Regions from separate parts of the Streptomyces sp. WI03-4A genome, predicted to be linked through region 3. Evidence: riboswitches for the same ligand, from Rfam matches in the RefSeq annotation. Region 3 holds a riboswitch; each other region holds the start of a gene.
The links. Region 3 has a riboswitch for cobalamin ahead of PV343_RS13825 (HoxN/HupN/NixA family nickel/cobalt transporter). Riboswitches for the same ligand answer to the same signal wherever they lie in the genome.
Positions count from the first base shown of each region.

Region 1 (5,560 bases), on a different contig from region 3:
GTGGTGCGAGGGCGGCATGTCCGGGTCGTGGTAGATCGCGATCGGGTTCTCGCCGAAGCCGCGCGGCGGCTGGATCATCACGACGACGTTCCCGAACCGCAGGGCGGCCAGCACGATGTCGTCGCCGTCCACGTACAGGCTGCCCGGCGGCTCGCCCCACGCCTCGGTCATGGCGTCCCGCAGCTCCGCGTCCAGCGTCCCGAACCACTCCCGGTAGTCGGCCAGCGGGACCCGGGCGGGCGCGGCGGCGAGCTGCTCCTCCGTCAGCCACTCGACGTCGTGACCGCCGGCCTCGATCAGCCGGTGGATCAACTCGTCGCCGTTGTCGGGGTAGTCGGTGAGGCCGTAGCCCGCGTCCCGCAGGGCGTCCAGGACGCGCACCGCCGACGCGGGCGTGTCCAGGCCGACCGCGTTGCCGACCCGCGAGTGCTTGGTCGGGTACGCGGTGAAGACCAGCGCGATCCGCTTCTCGGCGTTCGGCTTGTGCCTGAGCCGGGCGTGGCGCAGGGCGATCCCGGCCACCCGGGCGGCCCGCTCGGGGTCGGCGACGTAGACCGGGACCTCGTCCGGGCCCTGCTCCTTGAAGGAGAACGGCACGGTGATCAGGCGGCCGTCGAACTCGGGGATGGCGACCTGCATCGCCGCGTCCATGGGGGAGAGCGCGGCGTCGGACGCCTCCCAGGCGGCCCGGGAGGAGGTCAGGCACAGCCCCTGCAGCACGGGCACGTCCAGGTCGGCGAGCGCCCCGATGTCCCAGGACTCCTCGTCGCCGCCCGCCGACGCCTGCGAGGCGTGCGTCCCGCCGGCCGCGAGTACGGTCGCCACCAGCGCGTCGGCCTTCCCCAGCAGCTCGTACAGACCCGCGTCCGCGCCGCGCAGCGAACCGCAGTACACGGGCAGGGCGTTGGCGCCCTTCGCCTCGATCGCCGCACACAGGGTGTCCACGAAGCCGGTGTTGCCGCTCAGTTCGTGCGCCCGGTAGAACAGCACGCCCACGGTGGGCCGGTCCTCGCGCAGTTCGTACGCCCCGTGCACGCCGTACTCCGGCATGCCCCGAGGCTCCTCGAACCCCTCACCGGTCAGCAGCACGGTGTCGGAGAGGAACCGCGCCAGCTCGGTCAGGTTCGCGGGGCCGCCCTCGACCAGGTACCTGAGCGCCTCCGCCACCACACCCGCCGGGACCGACGACTCGGCCATCAGCTCGGCGTCCGGCACGGCCTCGCCGCCCAGCAGCACGGTCGGCACACCGGACGCCCTCAGGGCGGCCAGCCCGTCCTCCCACGCCCGCTTGCCGCCCAGCAGCCGGACGACGGCGAGGTCGGCGCCGTCGAGCAGCCGGGGCAGCTCCCCGGACACGTCGACCCGGGTCGGGTTCCCGATGCGGTAGTCCGCGCCGGAGGCCCGGGCCGCCAGCAGGTCCGTGTCGGCGGTCGACAACAACAACACAGTGCTCATGCGGGCGCTCCCGGTGGAATGAAAGGCAGTCCTTGCGGCGCGCCCGACTCGATGAGCCGCCACAGCGCGTCCGTGTCCGCGTGCTGTTCGATCAGGTCGCCGAGCCGGTCGAGTTGCTCCTCGCGCAGCGCGGCGAACGAGGTGTCGGGGGCCGGCACGAAGCGGCGTCCCGCGGCGGCCGCCACCTCGCGCAGGAAGGCCCGCCGGAAGCCGTCCGACTCCAGCGAGCCGTGCCAGTGCGTGCCCCAGGTCGGCCCGACCCGGCAGCCGTCGAGGAAGGCGTCCCCGCCCAGCACCTCGGCCACCCCGTGGTGGATCTCGTAGCCCTCGACCCGTTCGCCCAGGGCCTCGCCGGTGGGCCGGGTCAGGGTCTTCTCGCGGGCGAACCGCACCCGCACCGGCAGCAGTCCGAGCCCGGGGACCTCCCCGGCCCGCGACTCGACCTCGTCCTCGATGTGCTCGCCGAGGATCTGGAAGCCGCCGCAGATGCCGAGGGTCGGCCGCCCCTCGGCGGCCCGGGCGCGCAGCGCGTCGGCGAGGCCGCGCTCCCGCAGCCAGGCGAGGGCCCGCACGGTCCCGCGGGTGCCCGGGACCACCACCAGGTCGGCGTCGGCCAGTTCCTCCGGCCGGTCCACGAACCGCACCACGACGCCCGGTTCGGCGGCCAGCGCGTCCACGTCGGTGAAGTTGGACATCAGCGGGATCGCGCACACGGCGACCCGCAGCACGTCCTCGCCGACCGGGGGAGCGACGGTGGACTCCCGCACGGTGCCGCGCAAGGAGACCCGCAGTCCGTCCTCCTCGTCGATGCCGAGCCCGTGCCGGAACGGCAGCACGCCGTACGCCGGCCGTCCGGTGAGGTCCCGGAGCATGTCGAGGCCCGGCTCCAGCAGGCCGACGTCGCCCCGGAACTTGTTCACCAGGAACCCGGCGATCAGCTCCTGGTCCTCGGGGGAGAGCAGGGCGACGGTGCCGAAGAAGGAGGCGAAGACGCCCCCGCGGTCGATGTCGCCCACCACCAGCACGGGCAGTCGGGCGTTCCGCGCGATGCCCATGTTGACGATGTCGGTGCGCCGCAGGTTGATCTCGGCCGGGCTTCCCGCCCCCTCACAGATCACCGCGTCATACGTGCCCCGCAACTCGGCCAGGCAGTCCAGCACCGTGCCCAGCAGCCGCTGTTGACGGCCGCCGTGGTAGCCGCGCGCGCTCATCTCGCCCACCGGTCTGCCCAGCAGCACCACCTGGCTGCTCTGCTCCCCGCCCGGCTTGAGCAGCACGGGGTTCATCTGCGCGGTCGGCTCGATCCGGCACGCCTGGGCCTGCATGGCCTGCGCCCGCCCGATCTCCGCGCCCTCGCGCGTCACGAACGAGTTCAGCGACATGTTCTGCGCCTTGAACGGCGCCACCTTCACGCCCTGGCGCACCAGCCAGCGGCAGATCCCGGCCGTCACGACGCTCTTGCCGGCGTCGGAGGTGGTGCCGGCGACGAGGAGCCCACCGTTCACTTGCCACGTCCCTTCACGAGGAGGCGCGCCGCGGCCGTGACGCCGAGCGCGAGCAGGCCGACGCGGCGGGAGAGCCGTACGGCCCGGTCGATGTCCGTGACCCGGACGGCCCGCCCGGACGTCCCGTTCAGCACGGGCCGGTGCTCGACCCGGCCGGCGTAGGACAGCGTCCCGCCGAGGCGCACCCCCAGGGCGCCCGCGAACGACGCCTCCACCGGACCGGCGTTGGGGCTCGGGTGCCGGTGCGCGTCCGCCTTCCAGGCGCGCAGGGCGCCGCGCGGGTCGGGCCCGGCCGCCGCGGCGAGCACGGCGGTGAGCCGCGCGCCCGGCCAGCCGGCGACGTCGTCGAGGCGGGCGGAGGCCCAGCCGTAGCGCAGGTGGCGGGGCGACCTGTGCCCCACCATCGCGTCCAGGGTGTTGACGGCCCGGAAGCCGAGCAGCCCCGGCACGCCGGCTACGGCACCCCACACCAGGGCGCCGACGACGGCGTCGGAGGTGTTCTCGGCGACCGACTCGACCACGGCGCGGGCGATCCCGTCGGCGTCCAGCGCGTGCGGGTCGCGGCCGCACAGATGCGGCAGCCGCGCGCGGGCGGCCGGCACGTCGCCGGACTCCAGGGCGCGCCCGACGGCCCGGGCCTCCCGGGCGAGCGAAGTGCCCCCCACGACGGACCAGGTGGCGGCCGCGGTCAGCGCGAGGGTGGCGGCGGGGGAGCGGCGTACGGCGCGTTCGGCCAGCGCCCCGAGCGCGACAGCGGCTCCGGCGCACACGCCGGTGTGCAGCGCGCCCCACCCGCGGTGGTCGCGCCACAGCACCCGTTCCACGGCCCCGGCGGCCCGCCCGAACGCGGCGACCGGATGCCCCCGGCGCGGATCGCCGAGGAGCAGGTCGCCGAGGAGGCCGGCGGCGGCGCCGTACGCGTAGCAGCGATCGGCACCCATCGGGTCAGCCGGTCGTCAGGGCAGGCGGGGTCCGGTGGGTGAACGTCGGTCGGCAGCCGCGCATGGCGATATGTCCTCACTCAGGGTGTCCGCGCCCTGGTTCGACGAGACCGGCGGTGAGAGTTCCTGGCTCCCGGGGACACTTCCCCGGTGACAGTGGCGGGACCGCGCCGGATTCGCACCGGCTTCCTCTTCTGCCGCCGTACATGGCCTGGGCAGTCCACCACGCGCCCGGAAGGGCCGTCAACTTGCCTGTGACCTGCGGGGGAAGAGTGTGCTGAGGCCCACACCGATACGAGGCGGGCAGCCGGAAGGCCCCCCGCCGGAACTCTCCGGCGGGGGGCCTTCCGAACGGTGCGTCAGGGCTTGACGACGATCAGGTAGATGCCGTAGGCCACCGCGGCCGTGCACGCCGCGAAGCAGACGTACGCGCCGGTGGCGGCGAGCGCCGCCGAGCCGCCCTGCGCGGCGGCCTTCTCGCGCCGCGCCAGGCCGTTGATGCCGAGGGTGAACAGGGCCACCAGGCCCACCGCGAACGCGAGGCTGACGCCGAAGACGGAGCCGATGGCCGCCCAGTCGATCTTCATGGGTTGCTTCCTTCAGTACCGGGTGCTCGGGGTCAGACCGCTGCGGCCGGCGGGACCGCCGGGGTCGCGGGCTCGGTCGGGACCGGGGCCGGGATCGTGGCCGTGAGGTCCTCGGTGACGGTGCCGGTGGGCGGCGGGGTCACCATGGCGATCGCGGTGGTCACCACGCCGGGCGGCTCCTCGGCCGGGCCGGCGACGACGCTGGTGTGGTCCACGACCTCACGCCGGGAGTACTTCCAGATCGCGGCGCTGGCGGCGACCAGGAAGACGGCGACGACCGCGGTGCCCCAGTCACCCAGGTCCGTGACGGACTCGGCGAGCGCGCCGACGAGCGCGGCGGCCGGGAGGGTGAGCACCCAGGCGATGAGCATGCGCGTCGCGGTGGACCAGCGGACCACACCGCCCTTGCGGCCCAGACCCGTGCCCATGACCGAGCCGGAGACCACGTGGGTGGTGGAGAGGGAGAAGCCGAGGTGCGAGGAGGCCAGGATGGCGGTGGCCGCGCTGGTCTGGGCGGCGAAGCCCTGACGCGGCTCCAGGTCGGTCAGGCCGGTGCCCATGGTGCGGATGATGCGCCAGCCGCCGATGTAGGTGCCGAGCGCGATGGCCAGGCCCGCGGAGAGGATCACCCAGGTGGGAGGGTTGGAGCCCGGCGAGACGGCGCCGCCCGCGATCAGCGCCAGGGTGATGATGCCCATGGTCTTCTGCGCGTCGTTGGTGCCGTGCGCGAGGGAGACCAGACCGGCCGAGGCGATCTGGCCGGCGCGGTAGCCCTTGCGGGTGGCCTCGCCGTCCGCCTTGCTGCCGATGGCGTAGGAGAAGCGAGTGGAGAGCATGGCCGCCAGACCCGCCACCACCGGGGCGGCGACCGCCGGCAGCAGCACCTTGGTGACCAGCACGTCACCGTGGACCGCGCCGAAGCCGGCGGAGGCGACGGTGGCGCCGATCAGGCCGCCCATCAGGGCGTGCGAGGAGCTGGAGGGGAGCCCCACCAGCCAGGTCAGCAGGTTCCAGAGGATCGCGCCGACCAGGGCGGCGAAGATGACCTCGGGCCGGATGCCGGTCTCGTCCA
Region 1 covers NZ_JARAUO010000041.1:58,050-63,609, reverse strand. Annotated here, with positions in the region: gene cobN (cobaltochelatase subunit CobN) at 1-1,455, opposite strand, end outside; gene PV343_RS31810 (cobyric acid synthase) at 1,452-2,960, opposite strand; gene PV343_RS31805 (cobalamin biosynthesis protein) at 2,957-3,901, opposite strand; cobalamin riboswitch at 4,001-4,142, opposite strand; gene PV343_RS31800 (hypothetical protein) at 4,261-4,488, opposite strand; gene PV343_RS31795 (inorganic phosphate transporter) at 4,521-5,560, opposite strand, start outside.
Region 1: it holds a riboswitch for cobalamin, as region 3 does, so the genes downstream of both, PV343_RS31805 (cobalamin biosynthesis protein) here and PV343_RS13825 (HoxN/HupN/NixA family nickel/cobalt transporter) in region 3, are expected to answer to the same signal.

Region 2 (5,560 bases), on a different contig from region 3:
GAACTGGAGGAAGAGCCGCCAGTCACCGGCCGTGGGCAGTTCCGCGTGGAAGGACAGCTCCGGGCCCCCGTGGTCGCCGCGGACGGGGGTGGTGGGGTGGAGGTGGGCGAAGGCCGCGTCGCCCCGGTGGAAGGCGGTCAGGTGGGCGTAGGTGTCCAGGTAGGGCTGGAGATCGGTGACGGGCTCGCCGTCCTTGGTGACGCGCACGGCCAGCGGGTGGGCCATGCCGGCCATGGGTTCGCCGGACACGGTGACGGTGTAGCCGTCGACCCGGGCCGAGTGCGCCGCCGGGGGCAGCGCGGCCGTGGTGGCCTCGCCGGGGACGGTGAGGGTCCGGCTGAGGACGAGGTCCTTGCCCTCGCCGCTTCCGCCGCCGGGTGCGAAGGAGGCGAACACGCGCCAGGAGCCCGGTGTCAGGGCGGCCGGCTCGGCGGTCCACGTGCCGTCGGCGGCCATCGTGGGATGGAGGTGCTGGAAGCCGGTCAGGTCGGAGCGGATGGCGTAGAAGTGCATGCGCTTGGTCTGCTCGGGGGCGAAGCGGGTGACGGCCCTGCCGTCCGGGCCCGTGATCGTGAACCGGTACGGAGCCGTCCTGCCGGCCGGCAGGGTGGCGTGGGGGCTGGTGAGGCGGTAGCCGTCCGCGCTGTCGGCCAGTCCGTCGCCGGTGACGGCCCCGCCCATGCCGGGCATGCCGCGCATCGAGGCGCCGTGGCCCGCCGGGGCGGTCGCCGACGGGGTGCCGTCGTGGTGCGTGCCGGGCATGGACGAGTCGTGGGACGAGCCACCGGACGAGCCGCACGCGGCCAGGGTGAACGCCAGCGCGGTCGCGAGACCGGCCGCCGCGCGGGCCCGGTTGCGCGGAGTGGGGCGGGTGGAAGCGGTCATCGTTGTTCGAGGTTCTTTCCGGGTGGCGCACCACGCGGGGTGCGCGATGTGGGCAGGACCGAGTCCGGAGGACCCCGCCGGCGGCGGGTTCCGGCACGGTCCGCTCACGTCCGTGCGATGCACACCTGGAGCAGGAGACGGCGGCCGCCCGGCGGGCCGCGCCGCCGGGTCCCGTCGGGGTCCCACGCCCAGCGCAGGGCCCAGGCCGCGAGTGCCGCGAGCGCGGCCACGCCGACGAGCGGCGCGACAGGCACCGGGATGTCACTCGGGGCGGGCACGGCGACGCACAGCGTCCCGTGCGGGGGGACGCCCGACGCGACTTGGAGGCGGTCGGCCGCCGGCCGCGACGACACGGCCCGCTCCGACATGGCCGGAACGCGGTGACTCCCGTCGGCCGTGACGGCCATGTCCATGGCGCCATGGCAGCCGCCCACGGCAGTCGCGGGGGCGCCGTGCATCAGGAAGAGACCGAACAGGAGCGTGGACACGGCCCACAACCGGGCGACGCCCGGGCGTGCGGGTGCGCTGCCACGCGTCGTCACACGTCCTCCCTTCCCTGCGATCCCCCATGGGACAGGCGCCGCGAGCGCCCACCCAGACCATACCCCCTACCCGGTAGGGGTACGGACGCGGGTGCTGGAACGCCTATGCGACGGCTTTTGCGGTTCACTGGTCATGGCCGCCAGACTGCGACTTAATGTCGGCATGAAGTCAACCGACGCCGAAGACGAGTTGAGCATCGGGGAGCTCGCCGGCCGCTACGGCCTGGCCGCACATGTGCTGCGGCACTGGGAGGCGAGAGGACTGCTGGCGCCGGCCCGTGACGGCGCGGGGCGGCGGCGCTTCACGGTCGCCGATGTCACCCGGGTCGCCGTCATCCTGAGGGCCAAGGAAGCCGGTCTGCCGCTGGAGACCATCCGCTCCCTGACCTCCACCGGTGATCCGGCGGCCCGGCACGCGACGCTGAAGCAGGAGGCGGACGCGCTGCGGCAGCGGATCGCCGCGGCGCAGGCGTCCCTCGAACTCATCGAGTGCGCGCTGCGCTGCGACCACGACGACTTCACCCAGTGCCCGCACTACCGGCAGACGATCACCGAACGCGTCGGCGGCGACTGAGCCGTACGGAAGGGCCCCGGCCGTCGCGCCGGCCGGGGCCCTTCCGTACGGCGTCCTCAGCGGGGAACCGGTGTCGCTCCCGCCTCGGCGGCCGCGGACGGGCGTGCGCCCGCCTGCCGGGCGGCCTTCGGGACGAGTACCCGCTCGGCCAGCGGCCCGAAGACGAGCCCGAAGGCCGTCCACAGGGTCAACTGGATGGTCAGGGCCGCCAGGCGGAACTGCCAGAGCAGGGTGGCCGAGAAGTCCTTGGGGACCTCGTTGACGGTGGGCAGGAACGCGTACGCCGACCCGACGGCCAGGACGAAGAACGCCCCCGCGGCCATCGTCGCGTTCCAGTTGCCCAGGCGCGGTGCGAGACGCTTGCCGAGGATCACGGTGGCGATCGCCAGCAGCACGCTGAGCAGCATCATGAGGAAGTACAGGGTGGTGCGCTTCCCGATGGTGTCGGGGTCGCCCACGGACGGCGGGTTGGCCGGGTACTTCAGGAACGGCACGACATAGACCGTGAGCAGACCGGCCGCCGCCAGGAGCAGCGCGCTCGCGCGCGGCCCGAAGCGGCCGATGCGGCCCAGCGCGAAGCAGAACGCGAGGGCGGCGATGCCGCCGAACGCGACCCCGTAGACGAGGACGCCGGTGGCCAGACCACCGGTGGACTGCATCGTGCGACTCACGGCTTCCATGCCGTGTTCGTGGGAGTGCGCCTCTTCGTAGGCGATGGCCGAGTCGACGCGCGGCTCGCCGAGGAAGTAGGCGACGACGAGGGCGAGCAGGCCCGCGGCGAGTCCCGCGAGCATGCCACGCACCAATAGATTTCGGACAGTTGCCGAGTTCATGGACGGTCCTTGACCTGGGTACCGGTACCGGGCGCCGTCAGTGGCAGGGGAAGCCGAGCAGGTGACGGGCGTCGTGCACCCACTCGTGGACGTCCGTGCCGGACATCACGGAGGTGGCGCCCTGCTCGGCGCCGACGAAGTAGAGCAGGACGAGCATGAGGATGCCGAAGAAGACCGCCCAGGGGGCGATCGCGCCGATCGGCAGCTTGGCGGGGGTGGCGGTGGGGGCTGTGGTCGGCTGGGCGACGGACTGCGCCATGGCAGAACCTCCTGGGGAACTCGCGTCCCGTCTCGGTGGTGCACAGGACAACGGGGCGGGTCTGACTTCCCCGGCCCGTACCGCGAGCGGCGTGGGCGAGGCATACAGTGGCGCGACCGTGCCGGATTCCCACCGGCTTCCGCGTTCCGTCGTCTATTTCGCCGAGAAGGTACCGCGAAGCGGAGGCACGGCCAAGAGCGCACGGGGGGCTCGCAGGCGCTCCCCGGGCCGCCCTTGCCCTCCGATTCCCTGTGATTGCAGGGCCGTCGACCGCGAAAGTGAGCACGTGACCAGCCGAGTGATCTTGATCTCACCAGCGATGAGCGCGGCGCTGCGCGAGGCACGCTTCGACGACGGCTGCCCTCTGGAGGACGGCGCCGCGGCCCGGGCGCGCTCCGCCGCGGGCCTGCTCCCGCGGGCCGGGCGGGCGTTGACGGCTCCCGGTGTGCGGTGTCGGCAGACCGCCTCGGCGCTCGGTCTCGACGCGTCCGAGGCGCCCGGTCTGGCCGGTCTGGACGTGGGCCGCTGGCGGGGCCGGACGCTCGCCGAGGTGAGCGCCGCCGAGCCGGAGGCGGTGGCCGGGTGGCTGTCCGACCCGGCGGCGGCCCCGCACGGCGGGGAGTCGGTGCGGGAGTTCTGCGGGCGGATCGCGAACTGGCTCGCGGAGGACGGGGTGTTCTCCGGCCGTACCGTCGCGGTGGTCGAGCCGGACGTCGTACGCGCCGTGACGGTACGGGCGCTGGGAGCGCCCGAGGCGGCCTTCTGGCGGATCGACGTACCGCCGTTGCGCGCCGTCGAGTTCAGTGGCCGCGCGGGCCGCTGGAACCTGACTCCCGGCCGGCCCCTCGACCGGTCCCCCGACCACTGAGCGAGCGCGAACGGCGAACGGCCGCCTGACCGGGCCGCCTCAGCTGCCGCCCACGCCCAGCGCGGCCAGCAGGACGAGTACCAGGCTCGCCGCGCCCAGCAGGCCGTGGGCGGCCACCACGGGGACGGGCAGGTGCCGTTCCGCAGGGGTGGTCTCCTCCCGTGCGTCCCCGACGGCTGCCGAGGCGGGCGCGGCGGTGCGGTGGACCGGCACCCAGCGGGCGAACATCGCGAAGCCGAGCAGGGCGACGGCGACGAGGACGCAGAAAGACGTCCAGGCGAGTGCCGGCCGGTCGGCGGCGAGGTAGACGATCCAGACGATCAGCCCGGCCGCCGCGAGCAGGAAGTGCCCGAAGACGAGGGGGGCCGGGAAGCGGGTCGTGCCGGTCCGCTGCTGCCGCAGGCCGCCGCGGGAGATCCAGCGGGCCAGGAGCACGAATCCGCCGAGGGCGGTGACCACCCAGGCGACGAGAGCGGCGATGTCCATGTCGTCCTCCAGGGGTGCGGAGTACGGGATTTCGGAGGGCGGACGCCCTCAGGGCCCGGCGTCGTGAGGTCGGGCGTCGTGACGTCGGGCGTCGTGACGTCGGGCGCCCTCAGGACCGGACGTGGTGCGGTATCCCTCGGCCTGGACCGACTCCTCGGCCACCCGGACGCCGTAGCGGTAGGCGAGTTTGCCGCCGAGGTAGCCGGACAGACCGAGGACGGCGAGCGCGACGACGGAGAGCGCCAGTTGCCCGTACCCGACGCCCCGCCCCTCGGGGTATCCGGCGCCCTGCCGCCAGGCGAAGCCGGCCGCGTATGCGACGGTGACCGCGAGGTTCAGCGCCATGTGCGTCAGGGCCGTGCGGTGGGCTGGGGTGCCGGTGGGGACGGCGAACAGGTCGAGGAAGCCGACGCACGCCGCGGCCAGCGCCCCGAGCACGCCGATGGCGATCAGCCAGGCCGACCCGTGGGTCAGGAAGGCGGGCCGGCCGACGGCGCGGGAGGCGATGTCGAAGACCAGGCTGGACACCCAGGCACCGATCGGCACGGTGACCAGGAGGGGGTGGAACGGATGCCCGTACGGTCCCGCGAGGGCGCCGCTGACCGGGCGCTTCGCCTGGTGCAGGTCCTTGAGCTCACTGTTCACGGTCATACGGCACCTCGTCCCTGAGCTGCCCCCGCTGTTTCACCAACAATTGTTCGTCTTATTCGGCGGGCAGGTCAAGGGGCGCGTCACCCCGCCGGAGGGAGCGCGTGCGGGGCGTCGCCCCGGCCGTCACATGCCGCGCAGGACGACCAGGAGAACCAGGAGCACGGTGGCGCCGGCGCTCGTGCCGTGGGCGACCACGGCGGTCAGCGGGAAGTGCCGCTCGGCGGTGGCGGCGCCCTGCGAATGGCGTCCGGAGCTGGGCATCCAGCGCAGCAGCATCATGAAGCCGAAGGCGGCCACGATCAGGACGACGGCGCAGGCCGCCCAGGCCGAGCTCCTGACGTCGCCCAGCAGGTACGCGGTCCAGGCGGCGAGCCCGGCGACGGCGAGCGCCACATGGCCGAGGACCAGCCAGAGCGGCAGCCGCGTCACACCGGGCGTGCGCTGCCGCAGCCCGCCGTGCCG
Region 2 covers NZ_JARAUO010000009.1:82,700-88,259, forward strand. Annotated here, with positions in the region: gene PV343_RS12645 (hypothetical protein) at 1-885, opposite strand, end outside; gene PV343_RS12650 (hypothetical protein) at 990-1,427, opposite strand; gene PV343_RS12655 (MerR family transcriptional regulator) at 1,591-2,001, shown strand; gene PV343_RS12660 (CbtA family protein) at 2,058-2,834, opposite strand; gene PV343_RS12665 (CbtB domain-containing protein) at 2,872-3,093, opposite strand; cobalamin riboswitch at 3,130-3,285, opposite strand; gene PV343_RS12670 (histidine phosphatase family protein) at 3,380-3,961, shown strand; gene PV343_RS12675 (hypothetical protein) at 4,001-4,447, opposite strand; gene PV343_RS12680 (DUF2231 domain-containing protein) at 4,496-5,098, opposite strand; gene PV343_RS12685 (hypothetical protein) at 5,222-5,560, opposite strand, start outside.
Region 2: it holds a riboswitch for cobalamin, as region 3 does, so the genes downstream of both, PV343_RS12665 (CbtB domain-containing protein) here and PV343_RS13825 (HoxN/HupN/NixA family nickel/cobalt transporter) in region 3, are expected to answer to the same signal.

Region 3 (5,560 bases):
CCCTCTCTCAGGCGCTGCGGCGGCTGGGCGTGGTCGCGAGCGCCGGAGAGGACGAGTTCTCGGCCGTGGGGCTGGGCCGGCACCGACACCGTGACGCGTGGACCGGCTGACACGGCGCCTCCCGGCTCAGGACCTCGTGCGTCCGATGGTCATCGACCAGCGGACCGTGGAGGAGGCCCGCACGGAGGCGGTGCCGCTGCGGGCCGTTCCGGTGACGCGTACCTGGTGGTAGACGGTGTCGGCCCGGTCGGCGGGGCATCGCAGCGGGAAGGCGACGTGCACGGGGCGCACCGTGACCTCGACCCGGCCCTGGCCCTGGCAGCGGACGGCGAGGATCAGGGTGTCCCCCTTCCTGCCCCCGGCGAAGGCGAAGCTCGCGCTGCCGGTGATCGGCTCCTGGCGGCCGGCGAGGATCTCGTTCGAGTCCAGTTCCGGTGCCCGGTGGAACAGGGGGTGGGCGGCCGATGTGCCCTCGGGGGCCGTGGTCGCAGGGACGGTGGCCGCCGAGTCCGTGCCCGCCGTGGTCGTGCCCGCCGCGCCCGCTGCCGGGCTCGGCGTGGACGGGCCGGTGGGGCGCGGTGGCTTCCCGGTGGCGGTGGCGTGGTCCGTGGCGCAACCGGTGAGCAGCGCGGTGCACGCGAGGCCCAGTGCGGCGAGGGTGCGGAGGGTCATGTCTGCTTCCCCGTTCTTCTGTGGTCGCCCGGATCATGTCAGCGGCACGGGGCGGAGCCGGGGGCTCCGGCGCGACTTCTGAGGAAGACGAGAGGTTCGAGGTGCTCGAGGTACACGACGGCGCGGCGGGGACCACCTGGGTCATGCGGGATGCCTGCGGTGCCGTGAGCGATCGCTGGGCTGCGTCGGGGGGACGACATGGGTCGGATGGTGCTGAGCAATGCGGGGGTCGGCCTCTTCTCCGCTCTGCCGGGCTTCCTGGGCAGCGTGCTGTTCGGAGACGTGCCGTGGGGGGAGGCGCTGCGGTTCGCGGCCTGGTGGGCCGTCGCGGCCACCGTCATCGGAACGGCCTCGGACCGGCGGCGGGCGCGTGGGGGGCGCACGCTCACCAGGGTGGTCCTCGACCGGTGGCGCGCCCGTCGGGGGAATCGGCGCCAGGCGCCGGGCGGGGTCAGCGGGGACTGAGGCGGGGCGAGGCCGCGGGCCGGCTCGCGCTCACTTCCCGTTCCGGCAGGTGACGGGCCGCCTTGCCGCGGGTGTGGGCGTCCTTCTAGGGTGAACGGGCCGTGGTGTTCGGGAAGACCGGTGACCGCCCTCAGGGGCGCAGTCCGGAGCGGCCCTCGCCACTGTGATCGGGAAGTTCCCGCCCCCTGGACGCCACTGGCCGCACGGCCGGGAAGGCAGGGGCGGGCGCGTCGACCCGTCAGCCAGGAGACCGGCCACGGCATCACGAAGCTGATCCACGAGGTGCTGGAGCGTGACCGTATGACCGTGCCCACAGGCGTGCCCGAGGGCGGGCCCCGGCCCGCCGCCACCCCGACCTTCCGGTGGCGCCGCGAGGACACCGTCCGGACGGCCGGCCTCCTCGCCGTGATCGTCGCCCTGCACGTGGTCGCGTTCGGGATCCTGTTCCTGCTCGTGATTCCGCGTCACTACGAGGTCGGCACCAAGGCGTTCGGGATCGGACTGGGCGTCACCGCGTACACGCTCGGCATGCGGCACGCCTTCGACGCGGACCATATAGCCGCGATCGACAACACCACCCGCAAGCTGATGGCCGACGGCAAGCGGCCGGTGTCGGTCGGCTTCTGGTTCGCGCTCGGCCACTCCAGCGTGGTGGTCCTCATGGCCGCGCTGGTCGCGGGCGGCGCCAAGCTCGCCGGCACCCTGATGAACGACGGCTCCCGGACCCACCAGGTCCTCGGCACCGTGGGCACGACGGTCTCCGGCTCCTTCCTGTACCTGATCGCCGCGCTCAACCTCGTGGCCCTGGTGGGCATCCTGCGGGTCTTCAGGGCGATGCGGTCCGGGCACTACGACGAGGCGGCGCTGGAGGCCCACCTCGACTCGCGGGGTTTCATGAACCGGCTGCTCGGCCGGCTCACCCGGTCCATCCGCCGGCCCGGCCAGATGTTCCCGCTCGGCTTCCTCTTCGGCATCGGCTTCGACACGACGACGGAGGTCCTGCTCCTCGCCCTGGCCGGCAACGGGGCCGCCGCCGGGCTGCCGTGGTACGCGGTGCTGTGCCTGCCGTTGCTGTTCGCGGCCGGCATGAGCCTGTTCGACACCCTCGACGGGACGTTCATGAACTTCGCGTACCAGTGGGCGTTCTCCAACCCGGTGCGCAAGGTCTTCTACAACCTCACCATCACCGGCCTGTCCATCGCGGTCGCCTTCTTCGTCGGCACCATCGAGCTGGTCGGCGTCCTGCACGACAAGCTCGGCCTGGACGACGGGGTCACCGGCTGGATAGCGGGGTTGGACCTGGACAACGTCGGCTACGTCATCGTCGGCCTGTTCGTGGTCGTCTGGGCCGTGGCCGTCGGCTACTGGCGGCTGGCCAAGGTCGAGGAGCGCTGGACGGCTCGCGCCGCCGACACCGGCTGACGTCCCCGTACCCCTCCAACACCTCCGCCCGTCAACACCCGTGCCCGCCAACACCCATGCCCGTACGCGCCCGCACCCCTACCCGCCCACACCCGTACAGGCCGAGCCCCGGGCCGGCGTGCGCGTCCGGCCCGGGGCCTGCCCTCCGGCGCGGCCGAAGGAGGCGCGGGGGAGGGGCGGGGAGGGGGAGGGGACAGGGGGAGACGGCTCAGCGGATGTCGATCTTGTAGATGCTGTCCTGGGCAGGGCCCTTGCTGGTCCCCAGCCACAATTGGTTCGCGCCCGGCACCTTGGCCAGTGCCCGGAGGCGGCCGTAGGCGCCGCTGTAGTAGGACGTCGCCGTCCCGACCGCCTGGCCGGTGGCGTCGATCGGCAGCCGCCACAGCCGCGCGCCGCGCAGCGTGGAGACGTAGATGACGTCGTTGACGATCGCGACCTGCGAGGGGACGCCTCCCGCCTCCGGCTTCCAGACCGACTTGGGGTTCTTCATGCCCGCGTGGGAGCAGGCGCCCTCGCAGGCCGGCCAGCCGTAGTTGCCGCCCTTCTCGACGAGGTTCAGCTCGTCCCACTTGGCGCCGCCGATCTCGCTCTCCCACAGCCGGCCCCGGGAGTCCCACGCGAGGCCCTCCGCGTTGCGGTGGCCGTAGCTGTACACCCGGTTGCCGAAGGGGTTGCCGGGTGCCGCGGCCCCGGTCCTGGTGATGCGCAGGATCTTGCCGTTGAGCGAGTTCTTGTTCTGCGAGGTCGTCTCGTCCAGGGCGTCGCCGGTGGTCACGTACAGGAATCCGTCGGGCCCGAAGGCGATGCCGCCGCCGTTGTGGTCCCCGTGGAACTTGATGCCGCCGAGCACGACGGTGTACCCGCTGAGCGAGGTGCCGTCGAAGCGCATCTTCGCGACCCGGGTGCCGGCGGCGGTCGTCTGCACGAAGAACACGTCCTTGTCCGTCGTGCCGTTCCAGGTCGGCGAGGTCGCCACGCCCAGCAGGCCGCCGCTCGCGGCGTTGGCGTCACCGTCGTCGGCGACGGTGTTCGGGACCTTTCCCACCTTCGTCCGGGTGCCGTCGGACCTGAGCAGCCACACCGCGGACGTGTACCGCTCGGTCACCAGCGCCTTCGCCGTCTTCGGCAGGAAGGAGATCCCCCATGGGAACGCCATCTTGTCGGTGAGGGTGCTGATGCCGGACGGCGCACCGCCCTGCCGGAGGTCGCCGGCCCCGCCGGCCCCGCCCGCGGACGCAGGCTGCGCGGCCGCGCCGGGTGCCTGGAGCAGGGCCGCGGTCAGCGCGGCGGTGACGGCGGCGGCCGCCGCGACACCCGGACGGACTCGATGCAGCACCCGATGCGCCAAACGTGACATGTCGATGCCTTTCCTGTCGTGGGGGGAGGAGACCGCGGCATTCCCCGAGCGGAGGAACGGACGGCCGGTGGCGAGCGTGAGGGGCCTGGAGTGTGCAATGCGGCTTCGCCGAGTGAGGCCTCGTGGGGAAGGGCCGGGCCGAAGCGTGGCAATGGATCTTGCACTCCTGCCAGGAGTATTGGGGCCATGTCGATGCGGCAGCCACCCGGATTGACCCATCTGCTGGGCGAGAATGGACCCTGAGGGGACAAAACCACAGCAAAGGGACCGCAAAGTGAATCCACGTCAGGTGAACCCCCTCCGCTGAGGCAACATCTTGGTGAACGGCGAGCGCCGCGCGGTCCGGACGCCGGTGCCGCCACAGCCCGGACGGGGTGAGGGACGTGGTGGAGCCGAGGATTGCCGTGGCCGTGGTGACCATGGGCAACCGGCCCGCCGAGGTCGACGCCCTGCTGGAGTCCGTGGCCAAGCAGGACGTCGCGCCCGCCCGGATCGTGATCGTCGGCAACGGCTGCCGGCTGCCCGAGTTCGCCCACCGGCTGTCCCTGCCGGGCGAGGTCACCACCATCGACGTCGAGGAGAACCTGGGCTGCCCGGGCGGGCGCAACGTGGCCCTGGCCCGGCTCCGCGCGTACGGCGACGTCGACGTCGTGGTCGAGCTGGACGACGACGGACTGCTCGCCGACGCCGACGTGCTGCGCCGGGTGCGCGACCTGTACGCCGCCGACCCGCGCCTCGGCATCGTCGGCTTCCGGATCGCCGACGAGCACGGCGAGACCCAGCAACGGCACGTGCCACGGGTCGGCAAGTCCGATCCGCTGCGCGGCGGTTACGTCACCTGCTTCCTCGGCGGCGGCCACGCCTTCCGCATGGCGATGCTGGCCGAGACCGGGGACTGGCCCGCCGAGTTCTTCTTCGCGCACGAGGAGACCGACCTCGCCTGGCGGGCCGCCGACGCCGACTGGAAGATCCTCTACGCCCCCGAGCTGCTCCTGCGGCACCCCAGGACCTCGCCGGCCCGGCACGCGATCTACTACCGCGTCAACGCCCGCAACCGGGTCTGGCTCGCGCGGCGCCGGCTGCCCCTGCCGCTGATTCCGGTGCACCTCGGCGTGTGGCTGCTGCTCACCCTCGCCCGCACCCGGTCCACGGCCGGACTGCGGTCCTGGTTCGGCGGGTTCGCCGAGGGACTGCGGGAGCCGGCGGGCGAGCGGCGGCCCATGCGCTGGCGGATGGTGTGGCGGCTGACCCGGCTCGGGCGGCCGCCCGTCATCTGAGCGGACGGCGGGGCGAGCGGGGCGCGGGTACGCGACTGGCGACCGGGACGCGGATACGGGACAGGACCCCGGTCGTTCACCTCCGACGACCGGGGCCCTACTACGTCCCCGGACCTGGCCTGCGGCGACACTCCCCCGAGTTACGCGTCTTGACGCGCGCGCCGTCGGGCCGGATCCGATGAAAGGATCACATCAGGGCTCACCAACGGATCGCTAACATGTGGCCAACGGTTCGTCCGCAGGTCGTGGACCGGGTGGCCGGAAGTCGCCGAACGGCGGGGGACGGCAGCCGGAACCCTAACGGAATCCGGTCGCGACCGGCAGAGGCACGGTGGCGGGAAACTGTGGTGGACGGGGCGGAATTCCG
Region 3 covers NZ_JARAUO010000010.1:106,721-112,280, forward strand. Annotated here, with positions in the region: gene PV343_RS13810 (hypothetical protein) at 1-110, shown strand, start outside; gene PV343_RS13815 (hypothetical protein) at 127-672, opposite strand; gene PV343_RS13820 (hypothetical protein) at 880-1,137, shown strand; cobalamin riboswitch at 1,223-1,411, shown strand; gene PV343_RS13825 (HoxN/HupN/NixA family nickel/cobalt transporter) at 1,438-2,559, shown strand; gene PV343_RS13830 (PQQ-dependent sugar dehydrogenase) at 2,768-3,916, opposite strand; gene PV343_RS13835 (glycosyltransferase family 2 protein) at 4,300-5,193, shown strand.